2 regions of the Nonomuraea sp. MTCD27 genome follow, and region 1 is predicted to be linked to the other one. Evidence: riboswitches for the same ligand, from Rfam matches in the RefSeq annotation. Region 1 holds a riboswitch; the other holds the start of a gene.
The links. Region 1 has a riboswitch for cobalamin ahead of cobN (cobaltochelatase subunit CobN). Riboswitches for the same ligand answer to the same signal wherever they lie in the genome.

Region 1 (7,596 bases):
ATCGACCGAGTAGAAGTTGCGGCCGGTCGGCAGCACGTTCACCAGGCCGCGCAGGGGCGAGCCGCTGGGCCCGGCCGGGACGTAGCCGCCGTCGAGGGCGTGCAGGACGTGGTCCAGCTCGTCGGTGGTGCGGGCCAGGCGCGGCACCATCTCGGTGGCGGCGAAGGTCAGCACGCGCGCGACCAGCTCCACCCGCTCCTCGTCGGCCGGAAGGGGGCCGTCGGCGACCCCATCGGCCGCGAGGACTCCCCGGGCGGCCTCGCCGGCCGGGATGACGGCGCGGGCGACCTCGCCGGCCGCGTCCGGTGCCCAGCCGCGCCGCTCCATCCCCTCCACCAGGGCGCGGGCCGTGGCTTCCGCCCGGTCCACGGCTCCCAGCCCGGCCGTGCCGTCCTCGGCCAGGCCGAGCGCCTCGCGCAGGCCCGGCAGCGTCTCCCGGCCGGACCACATCTGCCGGGCCCGCAACATCGCCAGCACCAGGTCCACCCGCACCTGCCCCTCCGGCGCCTGGCCGAGCACGTGCAGGCCGTCGCGGATCTGCGCGTCCTTCACCTCGCACAGCCAGCCGTCCACGTGCAGGATGAAGTCGTCGAACTCGCTGTCGTGCGGCCGGTCCGCCAGCCCCAGATCGTGGTCGAGCCGGGCGGCCTGGATCAGCGTCCAGATCTGCGCCCTGATCGCGGGCAGCTTGGCCGGGTCCATGGCGGCGATCGTGGCGTGCTCGTCGAGGAGCTGCTCCAGCCGGGCGATGTCCCCGTAGGTGTCGGCGCGGGCCATCGGCGGCACCAGGTGGTCCACCAGCACGGCGTGCGCGCGCCGCTTGGCCTGCGTCCCCTCCCCCGGGTCGTTGACGAGGAAGGGGTAGATCAGCGGCAGGTCGCCGATGGCCGCGTCGGTGCCGCACGCGGCGGACATCCCGGCCGACTTGCCGGGCAGCCACTCCAGGTTGCCGTGCTTGCCGACGTGCACCATCGCGTGCGCGCCGAACTCGTCCGACAACCACCGGTACGCGGCCAGGTAGTGGTGGCTGGGCGGCAGGTCGGGGTCGTGGTAGATGGCGATCGGGTTCTCGCCGAAGCCGCGTGGCGGCTGCACCATGACCACCAGGTTCCCGGCCCGCAGCGCGGCCAGGACGATGTCGGTCCCGCTGTCGCCCTCATGCACGAACAGCTCCCCCGGCGGCGGGCCCCAGTGCCGCTCGATCCCGGCGCGCAGGTCGGCGGGGAGCGTGCGGTACCAGCGCTCGTACGAGGCGGCGGAGATGCGTACCGGGTTGCCGGCCAGGTGCTCCTCGGTCAGCCAGTCCTGGTCCTGTCCCCCGGCGGCGATCAGGGCGTGGATGAGCGCGTCGCCGTCCTGCTCGGCCACGCCGGGGAAGCCGCCGCCCAGGTCGTAGCCGGCCTCGGCGAGCCGGGCCAGCAACCGGACGGTGCTGGCGGGCGTGTCCAGCCCGACGGCGTTGCCGACGCGGGAGTGCTTGGTCGGGTACGCCGACAACATCACCACCAGCCGGCGCCGGTCGGGGGGCGTGTGCCGCAGCAGCCCGTGCCGTACGGCGATGCCCGCCACCCGGGCGGCCCGCTCGGGGTCGGCCACGTAGACGGTCAGCCCGTCCTCGTCGATCTCCTTGAACGAGAACGGCACCGTGATGATCCGCCCGTCGAACTCCGGGATCGCCACCTGCGAGGCCGCGTCCAGCGGCGAGAGCCCGTCGTCGTTCTCCTCCCATGCCTGCCGCGAGGTGGTCAGGCAGAGGCCCTGCAGGATCGGCACGTCCAGGGCCGCCAGCGCGCCGACGTCCCACGCCTCGTCGTCACCGCCCGCGCTCGCGGTCGCCGGTCGCGAGCCGCCCGCCGCCAGCACCGTCACCACCAGCGCGTCGGCCGCGCGCAGGGTGTCGAGCAGCTCGGGCTCGGCCGTACGCAGCGACGAGCAGTAGACGGGCAGCGCCTGCCCGCCCGCGTCCTCGACGGCCCGGCACAACGTCTCGACGAACGCCGTGTTGCCCGCCATGTGGTGCGCCCGGTAGTAGAGCACGCCGATCACGGGCCCGTCCTGGCGGTGCGCGGCGCGCTCCAGCCGGCCCCAGGCGGGGGCGGGCGCGGGCGGGGCGAAGCCGTGGCCGGTCAGCAGGACGGTGTCGGACAGGAACGTGTGCAGCTCCGCCAGGTTGGCCGGCCCGCCGTGCGCCAGGTAGGCGTGCGCCTCGGCGCAGACGCCGCCGCTGACCCCACCGTATTTGGCGGACAGCTCCATCAGCTCGGCGTCCGGCGCCTGCTCCCCGCCGAGCACCACCACCGGGCGCGGCCCGGCCAGCAGCGCGTCGAGGCCCTCCGCCCAGGCGCGGCGGCCACCGAGCAGGCGTACCACGACCAGGTCGGCGCCCTCCAGCAGGGCGGGCAGGTCGTCGGCCGTCAGGCGGGCGGGATTGCCTGACCGGTAGGCCGCTCCGCTGGCCCGGGCGCTCAGCAGGTCGGTGTCGGAGGTGGAGAGCAGCAGGACGGTACGGCTGTCGCCGGGCACGGCACGATCCTCCCTCGGGGTCCTCGCCCCGGTAGCGGGTGTCGCGACGGCTGGAGTCTCCTGGCTCCCGGATCAGCGCTCACCCCGGCCTTCCCACCCGTCGCCGGGCAGTGGCCTGCGGTGGGGTTCGCTCCCCGGTCACAGTGGCGGGACCGCGCCGGTTTCGCACCGGCTTCCTCCCATGCCATCGCCTACGCAGGAGCCTACGGCAGAACCGACCCGCCCCATAAGTGGCGTTACCATCCTGATCGTGTCCATAGCTGACTTTTCCGGACGTGTCCGCCCTGACGCCTGTCCGGGAGCGCTACAGGTGCACGAGGCCGCCGACGGCCCGCTGGCCCGCGTCCGCCTCCCCGGCGGCGCGGTGTCGCCCGCGCAGCTGCGCGAGCTGGCGTCCTGCGCGGCCGACCTCGGCTCGGGCGTGATCGAGCTGACGTCGAGAGCGAACGTGCAGGTCCGCGGCCTGCGCTCGCCCACCGCCTTCGCCTCCCGGATCGCGGCGGCGGGCCTGCTGCCGTCCCCGGCCCACGAGCGGGTCCGCAACATCGTCGCCTCCCCGCTCGGCGGGCGGGGCCCCGGGGGCCACCTGGACCCGCAGCCGCTGGTACGGGCACTGGACGAGGCCCTGTGCGCGCACCCGCGCCTGGCGGAACTGCCCGGGCGCTTCCTGTTCGCCCTGGACGACGGCACGGGCGACGTGACCGGTCTCGGCGCGGACGTCACCTTCGCACCCCTTCCCGGCGAGGGCGCGGCGAGTCCTGGCACGGGGCCACGGGCGCCGACTGCCCCTCGGGACGAGCCACCGCCGATGGCCCCTCGGAACGGGCGGCTGCTGCTGGCGGGCTCGGACACCGGGCTGACCACCGGCCCGGACTCCGCCGTCCCGCTCATGATCGCCGCCGCCGAGGCGTTCCTCGACGAGCGGTCCCGCGAGGACGGCGCCGGAGCGTGGCGCCTCCACGAGCTCCCGGACGGCCCCGCCCGGATCACCGCCCGCTTGACCGGCCCCGCGACAGGCGACCCAGCCTCCATCAACCCGGCTACCAGCAACCCGGCCGCCATCGACGCGGCACCAGCAAGCGCAAGAGGCGGCGCGGGCGGGGAGCGGGACGGGCCGGGCCGGGCGCGGGCCGGGCGGGTGGCGCAGCGGGCCGGGCGGGTGGCGCAGCGGGACGGGCGGGTGGCGGTCGAGGTGGTCGTACCGCTGGGCCGGTTGTCGCCCGGGCAGGCGCGGGCGCTGGCCGGCGGCGGCGTCATCCGCCTGACCCCCTGGCGGACCGCCGTGCTGCTGGACCTCTCCCCCGCCGAGGCCGACCGCATCACGGACGCGCTCGACATCGCCGGCCTCGCCACCGACCCCGGCTCCCCCTGGGCCGGCGTCACCGCCTGCACCGGCCGCCCCGGCTGCGCGAAGTCCCGGGCGGACGTCCAGGCCGACGCCCGCCGCTGGGTGGCCGGCCTGGACGAGGCGCCCGAGACACCCGTGCACTGGGCCGGATGTGAGCGGCGCTGCGGCCTGCCGAGCGGCCGGGTCGTCCAGCTGATCGCCACCACCGACGGATACGAGGAACACCGCCAGTGACCGACTACATCCGCGACGGCGCCGAGATCTACCGGCGCTCGTTCGCGACCATCCGCGCCGAGACCGATCTCACCGGCCTGCCGCCCGAGGTGGCGCAGGTGGCGGTGCGGATGATCCACGCCTGCGGCATGACCGACCTGGTGGCGGACCTGGACTGGTCGAGCGAGGTGGTGACGCGGGCGCGGCGAGCCCTGCGCGGGGGCGCCCCGGTGTTGTGCGACGCGCGGATGGTGGCCTCCGGGGTGACCATCAGCAGGCTGCCCGCCGCCAACGAGGTGGTGTGCACGCTGGGCGATCCCCGGGTCCCGGAGCTGGCCGGAAGGCTGGGCACCACCCGCAGCGCCGCCGCCCTGGAGTTGTGGCGCGACCGGCTGGACGGCGCGGTGGTGGCGATCGGCAACGCGCCGACCGCCCTGTTCCGGCTGCTGGAGCTGGTCGCCGAGGGCGCGGGCCGACCGGCGGCGGTCCTCGGCATCCCCGTCGGCTTCATCGGCGCGGCCGAATCCAAGCGCGCGCTGGCGGACAGCGACCTGGAGTACCTGGTGGTGCACGGCCGTCGCGGCGGCAGTGCGATGACTGCGGCGGCGGTCAACGCCATCGCCGGCGAGACGGAGTGAATGTGATGACGGGACGCCTGTACGGAGTCGGCCTCGGGCCCGGTGACCCCGAACTGGTCACGGTCAGGACGGCCCGGCTCATCGGCGAGGCCGACGTGATCGCGTACCACGCCGCCCGGCACGGCCGCAGCATCGCCCGCTCGATCGCGCTGCCGTACATGCGGGAGGGGCAGGTCGAGGAGCTCCTGCTGTACCCGCTGACCACGGAGACCACCGACCACCCGGGCGGCTACCAGGGCGCGCTCGACGGCTTCTACGCCGACTGCGCCGAGCGGCTGGCCGCCCACCTGGACGCGGGCCGGACGGTGGTCGTGCTGGCCGAAGGGGATCCGCTGTTCTACGGCTCCTACATGCACATGCACAAGCGGCTCGCCCACCGTTACCCGACCGAGGTGGTGCCCGGCGTCACCTCGGTCAGCGCCGCGTCCGCCGTGCTCGGGCGGCCGCTGGTGGAGCGGGACGAGGTGCTCACCGTGCTGCCCGGCACGCTGCCCGCCGACGTGCTGGCCGAGCGGCTGCGCGGCACCGACTCCGCCGCCGTGCTCAAGCTGGGCCGGACGTTCGAGAAGGTCCGCGACGCGCTGGCCGAGGCCGGGCGGCTCGACGACGCCTGGTACGTGGAGCGCGCCACGATGGGCGCCGAGCGGGTGGCGCCGCTCAAGGACGTCGACCCGGACGGGGTCCCGTACTTCTCGCTGGCCCTGCTCGCCAGCCCGGCCGAGCGGACCTTCGTCCCCGAGCCGCCGTCGGCAGCGGGGCGGGGCGAGGTGGCCGTGGTCGGCCTGGGCCCGGCGGGGCGGCCGTGGCTCACGCCGGAGGCTCAGGAGGCTCTGGCGGCGGCCACGGACATCGTCGGCTACGGCCCGTACGTGGACCGCGTGCCACCGAACCCGCGCCAGCGCCGGCACCGCACCGACAACCGGGTCGAGGCCGAGCGCGCCCGGCATGCCCTGGAGCTGGCCCGCGACGGCGCCCGCGTGGCGGTCGTGTCGTCGGGCGACCCGGGCGTGTTCGCCATGGCCAGCGCCGTGCTGGAGGCGGCCGGCGGTTTCCCCGAGGTGCCGGTCCGGGTCGTGCCCGGGCTGACGGCAGCGCAGGCGGTGGCGAGCCGGGTGGGCGCGCCGCTCGGCCACGACTACTGCGTGCTGTCGCTGTCCGACCTGCTCAAGCCGTGGGAGGTGGTGGCCGATCGGCTGGCCGCCGCCGCCCGGGCCGACCTGGTGCTGGCGATCTACAACCCGGCTTCGCGCAGCCGTACGTGGCAGGTCGCCGCCGCCCGTGACCTGCTCCTCGAACACCGCGCCCCGGACACCCCCGTGGTCATCGGACGCGACGTCGGCGGCCCGCAGGAGAGCGTCACCGTCACCACCCTCGGCGACCTGGACCCGGCCGCGGTCGACATGCGCTGCCTGCTGATCGTCGGCTCCTCCACGACCCGCGTCACCGGCAGCGGCGCCGTCTACACGCCTCGCCGCTATCCCTGAACCCAGGACACCGCCGCCGCCACCGTGTCCACCAGCCGGGCGCCGGCGGGCAGCGGCGGCCGGTCCACCATGATCACCGGCAGTCCGGCCTCACGGGCCGCGACGAGCTTGGCCGTGGTCATCGGGCCGCCGCTGTCCTTGGTGACCAGCACGTCCAGGCGGTGCTCCCGGATGAGGGCCAGCTCGCCTGCGACGGTGTAGGGGCCGCGGTCGAGCAGGACGTGCACGTTCGGCGGCACGGGCGGCTCGGGCGGGTCCACCGACCTGGCCAGCAGCCACGCGCCGGGCACCCCGGTGAACAGCGGCAGGCTCCGGCGCCCGGTCGTGAGGAACACCCGGCACCCGCCCGCGGCGTCCGGCGGGCCCGCGCGCTCCGCCCGCCGCGCCGCCGGCCACCGGCCGCCGGCCAGCAGCGCGGCGGCCGCCTGCAGGGAGCCGGTGCGCTGCCAGGCGTCGCCCGGCCCTTCGCGCCAGCCCGGGCGGCGCAGCACCAGCAGCGGCACGCCGGTCGCCGCGCCGGCCACGACCGCCGAGGCGGTCATCCGCTCCGCGAACGGGTGCGTGGCGTCCACCAGCCGGTCGACCCGTTCCCGTACCAGCCAGGCGGCCAGCCCGTCCGGCCCGCCGAAGCCGCCTTCCCGCACCTCGCCCACCGGCAACCGCGGCCTGCTCACCCGCCCGGCCAGCGAGGATACGACCCGCAGCCGGGGGTCGGGGGCGAGCTCGGCCGCCAGCGCCCGCGCCTCGGCGGTGCCGCCCAGGATCAGGATCCGCCGCACGCCCGCTCCCTGGCCGCCCGCTCCCTGGTCACGCTGTAGAGGTGGCTGTCGGGGAACTGCGACGCCGACAGCACCCGCCCGACGACGATCACGGCCGTCCGCCGGATCCCGGCCTCGTGGACCCGCGCGGCGATGTCGGCCAGCGTCCCGCGCAGGATCACCTCGTCGGCCCGGCTCGCCCGCGCCACCACCGCCACCGGGCAGTCCGTGCCGTACGAGGGCAGCAGCTCCGCCACCACCGCGTCGATCCGCTGGACCGCCAGGTGCAGCACCATCGTGGCCCGGCTCGCGCCGAGCGTGGTGAGGTCCTCGCCCTCGGGCATCGGCGTGGCGCGGGCGGAGGTACGCGTCAGGATGACCGTCTGGCCGACGCCGGGCACGGTCAGCTCCCGGCCGAGCGCGGCCGCGGCCGCCGCGAACGCCGGCACCCCGGGCACCACCTCGTACGGCACGCCGAGCGTGTCCAGCCGGCGCATCTGCTCGGCCACGGCGCTGAAGACGGACGGGTCGCCGGAGTGCAGCCGCGTCACGTCGAGGCCCTCGCGGTGCGCGGCGACCAGCTCGGCCACGATCTCGTCGAGCGTCAGGTCGGCCGTGTCCACCAGCCGGGC
Region 2 (7,596 bases), on a different contig from region 1:
GTCGTGCACCTGGAGGACGGCGAGCTGGCCGTGCTCAAGGCCGACGGCTTCCACACCTTCGCCAGCGACGCCCGCGAGACGGCCAAGGAGCCGCTGACCGTCGACTGGGACGCCGGCCACTACGACACCGGCGGCTACGAGCACTACCTGCTCAAGGAGATCTCCGAGCAGCCCGAGACGATGACCCGCACCATGAGCGGCCGCCTGGACGAGCGCTTCCACGTGGCCCACCTCGGCGGGCTCAACATGGACGCCCGAGAGACGCGGGGCTTCCGGCGGGTGAAGATCATCGGCTGCGGGTCGGCGTACTACTCGGGCCAGATCGGGGCGCAGCTCATCGAGGAGCTGGCGCGCATCCCATCCGACGCCGAGCCGGCCAGCGAGTTCCGCTACCGCAACCCGGTCGTCGACCCCGACACGCTCTACGTCGCGATCAGCCAGTCGGGGGAGACCTACGACACCCTCGCCGCCGTGCAGGAGCTCAAGCGCAAGGGCGGCCGGGTCATCGGCATCGTCAACGCCGTGGGCAGCGCCATCGCCCGCGAGGTCGACGGCGGCATCTACCTGCACGCCGGCCCCGAGGTCTCGGTCGCCTCGACCAAGGCGTTCACCTCCACCTCGGTGGCGTTCGCGCTGCTGGCGCTGCACCTGGGCCGGGTGCGCGACCTGTCGCCGGCCGACGGGCGGCGCATCGTGGAGGGCCTGCGCCGCCTGCCCGGTCAGATCGAGCAGATCCTCGCGCAGGGCGACAGGATCGCCGAGCTGGCCGACAAGTACGCCAAGCACGCGAGCATGATGTTCGTCGGCCGGGTGCGCGGCTACCCGGTGGCCCGCGAGGGCGCGCAGAAGCTTAAGGAGATCTCGTACGTCCACGCCGAGGCCTACCCGGCCAGCGAGCTCAAGCACGGCCCGCTCGCGCTGATCGGCCCCGACATGCCGACGGTGGCGATCGTCCCCGACGACGAGCTGCTCGACAAGAACCTCACCACGCTGGGCGAGATCCGCGCCCGCGGCGGCCAGGTGCTCATGGTGGGCCACCGGAAGCCGGACGCCAAGCTGGCCGACGACGCGATCGTGATCCCCAAGAACGAGATCGAGCTCGACCCCATCCTGCTCACGATTCCCCTCCAGCTCCTGGCGTACTACGCGGCGGTCGCGCTGGGCCGCGACGTGGACAAGCCGCGCAACCTCGCCAAGAGCGTAACGGTTGAGTAACTGAGTCCAATTCAGCGCAAACTATCGTTATCTGGCTTGCGACGACATAAATTCGATACTGTGCGGAAGTTCGACCAACAGAGGCCCAATCCCGCACGCATGTACGACTACATGCTCGGTGGGAAGGACAACTTCGCGGTCGACCGTCTGGCCCTTGACCAGCTCGCCGAGCTGATCCCGGAGGCGGTCGCGCTGGCCCGCGCGAACCGGGCCTTCCTCCAGCGCGCCGTGCGCTACGTGGCGCGGGCCGGGATCCGCCAGTTCCTCGACCTCGGCAGCGGGCTGCCCACCCAGGGCAGCGCGCACGAGGTGGCCCCGGAGGCCCGGGTCGTCTACGTCGACCACGACCCCGTCGTCGCCGCCCACGCCACGGCCCTGCTCCGGCACGCACCGGGCAGGGCCCGTTTCGTCCAGGCCGACCTGCTGGATCCGGCGGAAGTGCTGGCCGGGGCCGGTGAGTTCCTGGACCTCGACCAGCCGATCGCCGTGCTGCTGGTGTCGATCCTGCACTTCCTGCCGGACTCCGCGCACCCCCAGCAGGCGGTGGGCGTGCTCCGCGAGCGGATGGCGCCGGGCGGCTATCTGGTGATCTCGCACGCCACGACCATGGCGCACCTGGAGGACGAGGAGCGCGGCGGCTCCTCCGCCCGGGGCGGGACCGACCGGACCCCGGCCCGGATCCGCGCGTTCTTCGGCGGGTTCCCGCTGGAGCCGCCGGGGCTCGTGCAGGCCACCGACTGGCGTCCGGACCGGCCCAAGCTGGTGGGCGACTGGTCGTTGCCGTCGTCGCTCATGGCCGGGGTCGGCAAGAAAACCCAATAAGTTTAAAAATCACGAAAAAGCGCGAAGAAAAGCGATTTGTGTTGTTTGTCGCGACCCGGGTGTGTAGCGGTGCGTAATGGGTTATTAACCTAGGGTAATGGGGGATTCGGGGGAGAAGCAGATGCGCCGGCGGCGGTTCCTGGCCTGGGGGCTGGGAGTCACGGCCTGCGCCGCCGGTTGCGGTACGGAGCGCACCGGCGGGGACGTGCCGCGTACCGGATTCTCCATCAATCCGAGCGGGCCGCGCTGGGCCCCCGTGGGGCGGGCGTTCGCCGGGGCGGCCCGTACCGCCGGGTTCCAGTCCGGCGCCGGCACGCCCATCACGGTGACCGGCCTGCCCGCGCTGGCCGCGGCCGAGCTGAACAACGGCCAGAGCCTGCTCGACACCGGCACCCCGCTGGCCAGGCTCAGCGGCGAGGTCGAGGTCGTGGTCGTGCCCGACGCCTCGCCGGTCAAGGACTTCGACGACCTCGGCGCCCGGCTGGTCGCCTCGCCCGGCCGGACACCGCTGGTGGGCGGGCCGCAGGGCGAGCCCGACCACCTGCTGTTCGGCCTGATCGCCAAGGCCCTCGGCGCGGACACCAGGCAGGTCGAGTACACCGGCTACCCCAGCCGCGGCGAGGCGGCCACCGCGCTGCTGGCCGGTAAGGGAGCCGCCGCCGCGGGACCGCTGACCGGCTGGCGCGCCGGCATCGGCCGCGGCCGGGTCAGGGCGCTGGCGGTGTCCTCGGCCACCCGCGTGCCCGAGCTCGACGTGCCGACGCTGCTGGAGTGCGGCGTGCGGGTGGACTTCGCGGACTGGGTGGCCGCCTTCGGGCCCGAGGACATGGCCGACGAGAGCCGCGAGGCGGCCCTGCGCATGTGCGAGGTGGTGATCGGCTCGACCGGCTGGGAGGCGGCGTGCCGGGCCGCCGGCTGGTTGTCGATCCCCCTCGTCGGCGACGACTTCGCCCGCTGGGTCGGCACCGAGATCGCCCGCACCCGCGCGGTCCTGCGGGACCTCGGACTGCTCGACACCACCAAAGCCACAACATGCTGGGGTAGTTGCGGGAACGGCCACTAGATGTAGGATCCTGGTCGTCGCTGGTTCGCCTCTCCGGAGGCGGAGCAAAAGGGAACCCGGTGAGATTCCGGGGCTGCCCCGCAGCGGTGAGCGGGAACGACCGCCGTCATTGTGCACTGGAGAGATCCGGGAAGCGACGGCCAGTAGGAGCCATGGAGCGCGCCCGCGAGCCCGAAGACCTGCCAGCGTCGTGCCGGGCCGTGTCCGGCACGAAGTGTTCAGGGCCTCGAGGGCGGGCCGGAGCGCGACGCGGCCGGTGATCCGGTTCGCCGTGCTCTCGCGTGCCCTCACGGGGATGAGCTCGCGAGGAGAGAGAGCACGTGACTCAGATCGTTGAGGTTGACCGCCGCCTGGCCATCGAGGAGGCCGCCGCCCGGGTGATCACCGACCCGGCCAACTCGCGGGTCGCCGCCCGGCTGCTGGCCGAGGAGATCGCCGACGAGGCGGCCGCGCACGGCGTGCGGACGTTCTCGGAGTCCATCGCCGCCACCCACGCGGCCGGGCTCGTGCAGGACGGGCTGGCGGAGTTCGTCGCCGCGCACGCCGCCGAGCTGGACGCGCTGGTCTCCGCCGAGGCGGACGACCGGTTCGAGTATTTCGGGCTGCGCACGGTGTACGACCGCTACCTGCTGCGCCACCCCGAGACGCGCGGGGTGCTGGAGCGGCCGCAGCACTTCTTCCTGCGCGTGGCCTGCGGGTTGTCGGAGTCGGTGGCCGAGGCGGCGGAGCTGTACGCGCTCATGTCCACGCTGTCGTACCTGCCCAGCTCGCCCACCCTGTTCAACTCCGGCTCGCGCCGGCCGCAGCTGTCGTCCTGCTTCCTGCTCGACTCGCCGCGCGACGAGCTGGAGGGCATCTACGACAGGTACGGGCAGGTGGCCCGGCTGTCCAAGTACGCCGGGGGCATCGGCATCTCCTGGACCCGGGTGCGCTCGCGCGGCTCCCTGATCAGGGGTACGAACGGCCACTCCAACGGCATCGTGCCCTGGCTGCGCACGCTGGACTCCTCGGTGGCGGCGGTCAACCAGGGCGGCCGGCGCAAGGGGGCGGCCTGCGTCTACCTGGAGACCTGGCACGCCGACATCGAGGAGTTCCTGGAGCTGCGCGACAACACCGGCGAGGACGCCCGCCGCACCCACAACCTGAACCTGGCCAACTGGGTCCCCGACGAGTTCATGCGCCGGGTCGAGGCGGACGGGACGTGGTCGCTGTTCGACCCGAAGGAGGTGCCCGACCTCACGGACCTGTACGGGGAGGAGTTCACGGCCGCGTACCGCGCGTACGAGGCGGCCGGGCGGTACGTCCGGCAGATCCCCGCCAGGACACTGTACGGCCGGATGATGCGCACCCTCGCCCAGACCGGCAACGGCTGGATGACGTTCAAGGACGCCGCCAACCGCACCTCCAACCAGACCGCCCGCCCCGAGAACGTCATCCACCTGTCGAACCTCTGCACCGAGATCCTCGAGGTCACCAGCGACGCCGAGACGGCCGTCTGCAACCTCGGCTCGGTCAACCTGGCCGCCCACCTGACCGGGGACGGCGCCGGGCAGGACATGGACTGGGAGCGGCTGCGCCGGACCGTGCGCACCGCCGTCCGCTTCCTCGACCGCACCATCGACCTCGGCTTCTACCCCACGCCCGAGGCCGAGGCGGCCAACAAGCGGTGGCGGCCCATCGGGCTGGGCGTGATGGGGCTGGCCGACGTCTTCTTCACGCTGCGGCTGCCGTTCGACTCACCGCGGGCGCTGGAGCTGTCCACCAGGATCGCCGAGGAGATCGCGCTGGCCGCGTACGACACCTCGGCCGACCTGGCGGCCGAGCGCGGAAGGCACCCGTCGTACGCCGACACGCGGGCCGCCGGGGGAGTGCTGCACCCCGACCACTACGGCGCGGCCGGTTCGCCGCGCTGGGACGCGCTCCGCGAGAAGATCGCGGAGACCGGCCTGCGGAACTCGCTCATGGTCGCCATCGCCCCGACCGCGACGATCGCCTCCATCGCCGGCTGCTACGAGTGCATCGAGCCGCAGGTGTCCAACGTGTTCAAGCGGGAGACCCTGTCGGGCGAGTTCTTGCAGGTCAACCGGTATTTGGTGGCCGATCTGCAGGCGCGCGGGCTGTGGACCCAGCAGGTGCGCGACGACCTCAAGCGCGCCGACGGCTCGGTGCAGACCGTGCCCGGCGTGCCCGACGACCTCAAGGTGCTCTACCGCACGGCGTGGGAGCTGCCGCAGAAGGCGCTGATCGACCTGGCCGCCGCGCGGCAGCCGTACATCGACCAGTCGCAGTCGCTCAACCTCTTCATGGCCAGCCCGACCATCGGCAAGCTCTCGTCGATGTACGCCTACGCCTGGAAGCAGGGCCTCAAGACGACGTACTACCTGCGCTCGCGCCCGGCCACCCGGATCGCCCAGACGACGGTCGCGGCCCCTTCCGCCGAGGCGATCGCCTGCTCCCTCGAGAACCCCGAAACCTGCGAAGCCTGCCAGTAAGGAGACCCTTTCGTGCTGCTCGACCCCGGTATGGACCTCACCCTGCGGCCCATGCGCTACCCCGACTTCTACGAGCGCTACCGCGCGGCCATCCGCAACACGTGGACCGTCGAGGAGGTGGACCTGCACAACGACCTCGCCGACCTGGCCAGGATGACCCCGCAGGAGCGGCACCTGATCAACCGGCTGGTCGCCTTCTTCGCCACCGGCGACTCGATCGTGGCCAACAACCTCGTGCTCAACCTCTACCAGCACGTCAACGCCCCCGAGGCGCGCCTGTACCTGAGCAGGCAGCTCTTCGAGGAGGCCGTGCACGTGCAGTTCTACCTGACGCTCCTCGACACCTACCTGCCCGACCCGGACGAGCGGGTGAAGGCGTTCGCCGCGATCGAGCACATCCCGTCGATCCGCGACAAGGCGGAGTTCTGCTTCAGGTGGATCGACTCGATCGAAGGGCTGCGGCGGCTGGAGACGGCCGCGGAGCGGCGCCAGTTCCTGCTGAACCTCATCTGCTTCGCCGCCTGCATCGAGGGCCTGTTCTTCTACGGCGCGTTCGCGTACGTCTACTGGTTCCGCTCGCGCGGTCTCCTCGGCGGCCTGGCCACCGGGACGAACTGGGTGTTCCGCGACGAGTCCATGCACATGGAGTTCGCGTTCAGCGTGGTGGACACGGTGCGGGCCGAGGAGCCGTCGCTGTTCGACGACGAGCTGGGCAAGCAGGTCACCCTCATGATCGAGGAGGCCGTCGCGGCGGAGCTGGCCTTCGCCGCGGACCTGTGCGGCGAGGGCATGCCCGGCATGGGGGTGGACCAGATGCGCCAGTACCTGGAGTACGTCGCCGACCAGCGGCTGGCCCGGCTCGGCCTGCCCAGCCGGTACGGCTCGGCGAACCCCTTCGCGTTCATGGAGTTGCAGGACGTGCAGGAGTTGGCCAACTTCTTCGAACGGCGGGTTTCTGCTTACCAAGTGGCGGTTGAGGGCAATGTGAGCTTTGACGAGACGTTCTAATACATAAGGGGGCATGAGCGTGCAGTCTCCAGCGGACTGGCCGATCCTCGTAATCGCCGTGGTCGGTTCGATCCTCCTGGTGGAAGTGGCCCGGCGGGTGCTGAGCAGGATGGGGCGCAAATTCGCGCTCGCCCGGCACCTGGTGGAGCACTGCACGTGGCCCGCGTTCTCGGTGGCCGCCGTGGTGGCGTTCAACGTGGTGTTCGGGCCGGGGATGTTCGGCGACACGCCGTCCGAACGGGCGGTGGCGGGGTCGGTGGAGCGGGTGCTCGGCCTCGTCACGATCGCCGCGGTGACCTGGCTGATCGTGCAGGCCACGTACGCGTTCACGGACATCGTCCTCGACCGGCTGGTGCTGGTCGAGGGGGAGCGCAACCGCCGGGCGCGGCGGATCATGACGCAGATCGCGCTCGTCCGCCGCATCGCCGCCGCGGTCATCGTCGTCATCGCGGTCGGCGCGATGCTCTTCTCCTTCCCGCAGGTGCGGGCACTCGGGGCCGGGCTGCTCGCCTCGGCCGGCATCGCGGGCGCGGTCGTCGGCATCGCCGCCCAGCCGACCATCGGCAACGTGCTGGCCGGGCTGCAGCTCGCCTTCAGCGACGCGCTGCGGCTGGACGACGTGGTCGTGGTCGAGGAGGAGTGGGGGCGGATCGAGGAGCTGACGCTCACGTACGTGGTGGTGCGGCTGTGGGACGAGCGCCGGCTCGTGCTGCCGGTGTCGTACTTCACCCAGACCCCGTTCGAGAACTGGACCCGCCACGGCAGCCGCGTGCTCGCCGTCGTGTACCTGCGGGTGGACTGGGCGGTGCCGGTCCCGAAACTGCGCGACGCCCTGTACGAGTTCCTCCAGGGCAACCCGCTGTGGGACCAGAAGGACTGGACGCTGCAGGTCACCGACGTGCTGCCAAACGGCCTGGTGGAGCTGCGGGGCCTGATGAGCGCCGCGGACTCGCCGTCCTCGTGGGACCTCAAGTGCGACGTACGCGAGTTCCTGGT

Region 2: it holds a riboswitch for cobalamin, as region 1 does, so the genes downstream of both, ACBJ59_RS08930 (ribonucleoside-diphosphate reductase subunit alpha) here and cobN (cobaltochelatase subunit CobN) in region 1, are expected to answer to the same signal.

Annotation. Positions count from the first base shown of each region.
Region 1 is NZ_JBGNUW010000011.1:269,686-277,281, forward strand. It holds gene cobN (cobaltochelatase subunit CobN) at 1-2,523, opposite strand, end outside; cobalamin riboswitch at 2,577-2,702, opposite strand; gene cobG (precorrin-3B synthase) at 2,705-4,105, shown strand; gene ACBJ59_RS31000 (precorrin-8X methylmutase) at 4,102-4,722, shown strand; gene cobJ (precorrin-3B C(17)-methyltransferase) at 4,728-6,206, shown strand; gene ACBJ59_RS31010 (cobalt-precorrin-6A reductase) at 6,197-6,985, opposite strand; gene cobM (precorrin-4 C(11)-methyltransferase) at 6,970-7,596, opposite strand, start outside.
Region 2 is NZ_JBGNUW010000003.1:166,882-174,477, forward strand. It holds gene glmS (glutamine--fructose-6-phosphate transaminase (isomerizing)) at 1-1,215, shown strand, start outside; gene ACBJ59_RS08920 (SAM-dependent methyltransferase) at 1,276-2,037, shown strand; gene ACBJ59_RS08925 (tripartite tricarboxylate transporter substrate-binding protein) at 2,135-3,100, shown strand; cobalamin riboswitch at 3,105-3,302, shown strand; gene ACBJ59_RS08930 (ribonucleoside-diphosphate reductase subunit alpha) at 3,421-5,592, shown strand; gene ACBJ59_RS08935 (ribonucleotide-diphosphate reductase subunit beta) at 5,605-6,600, shown strand; gene ACBJ59_RS08940 (mechanosensitive ion channel domain-containing protein) at 6,620-7,596, shown strand, end outside.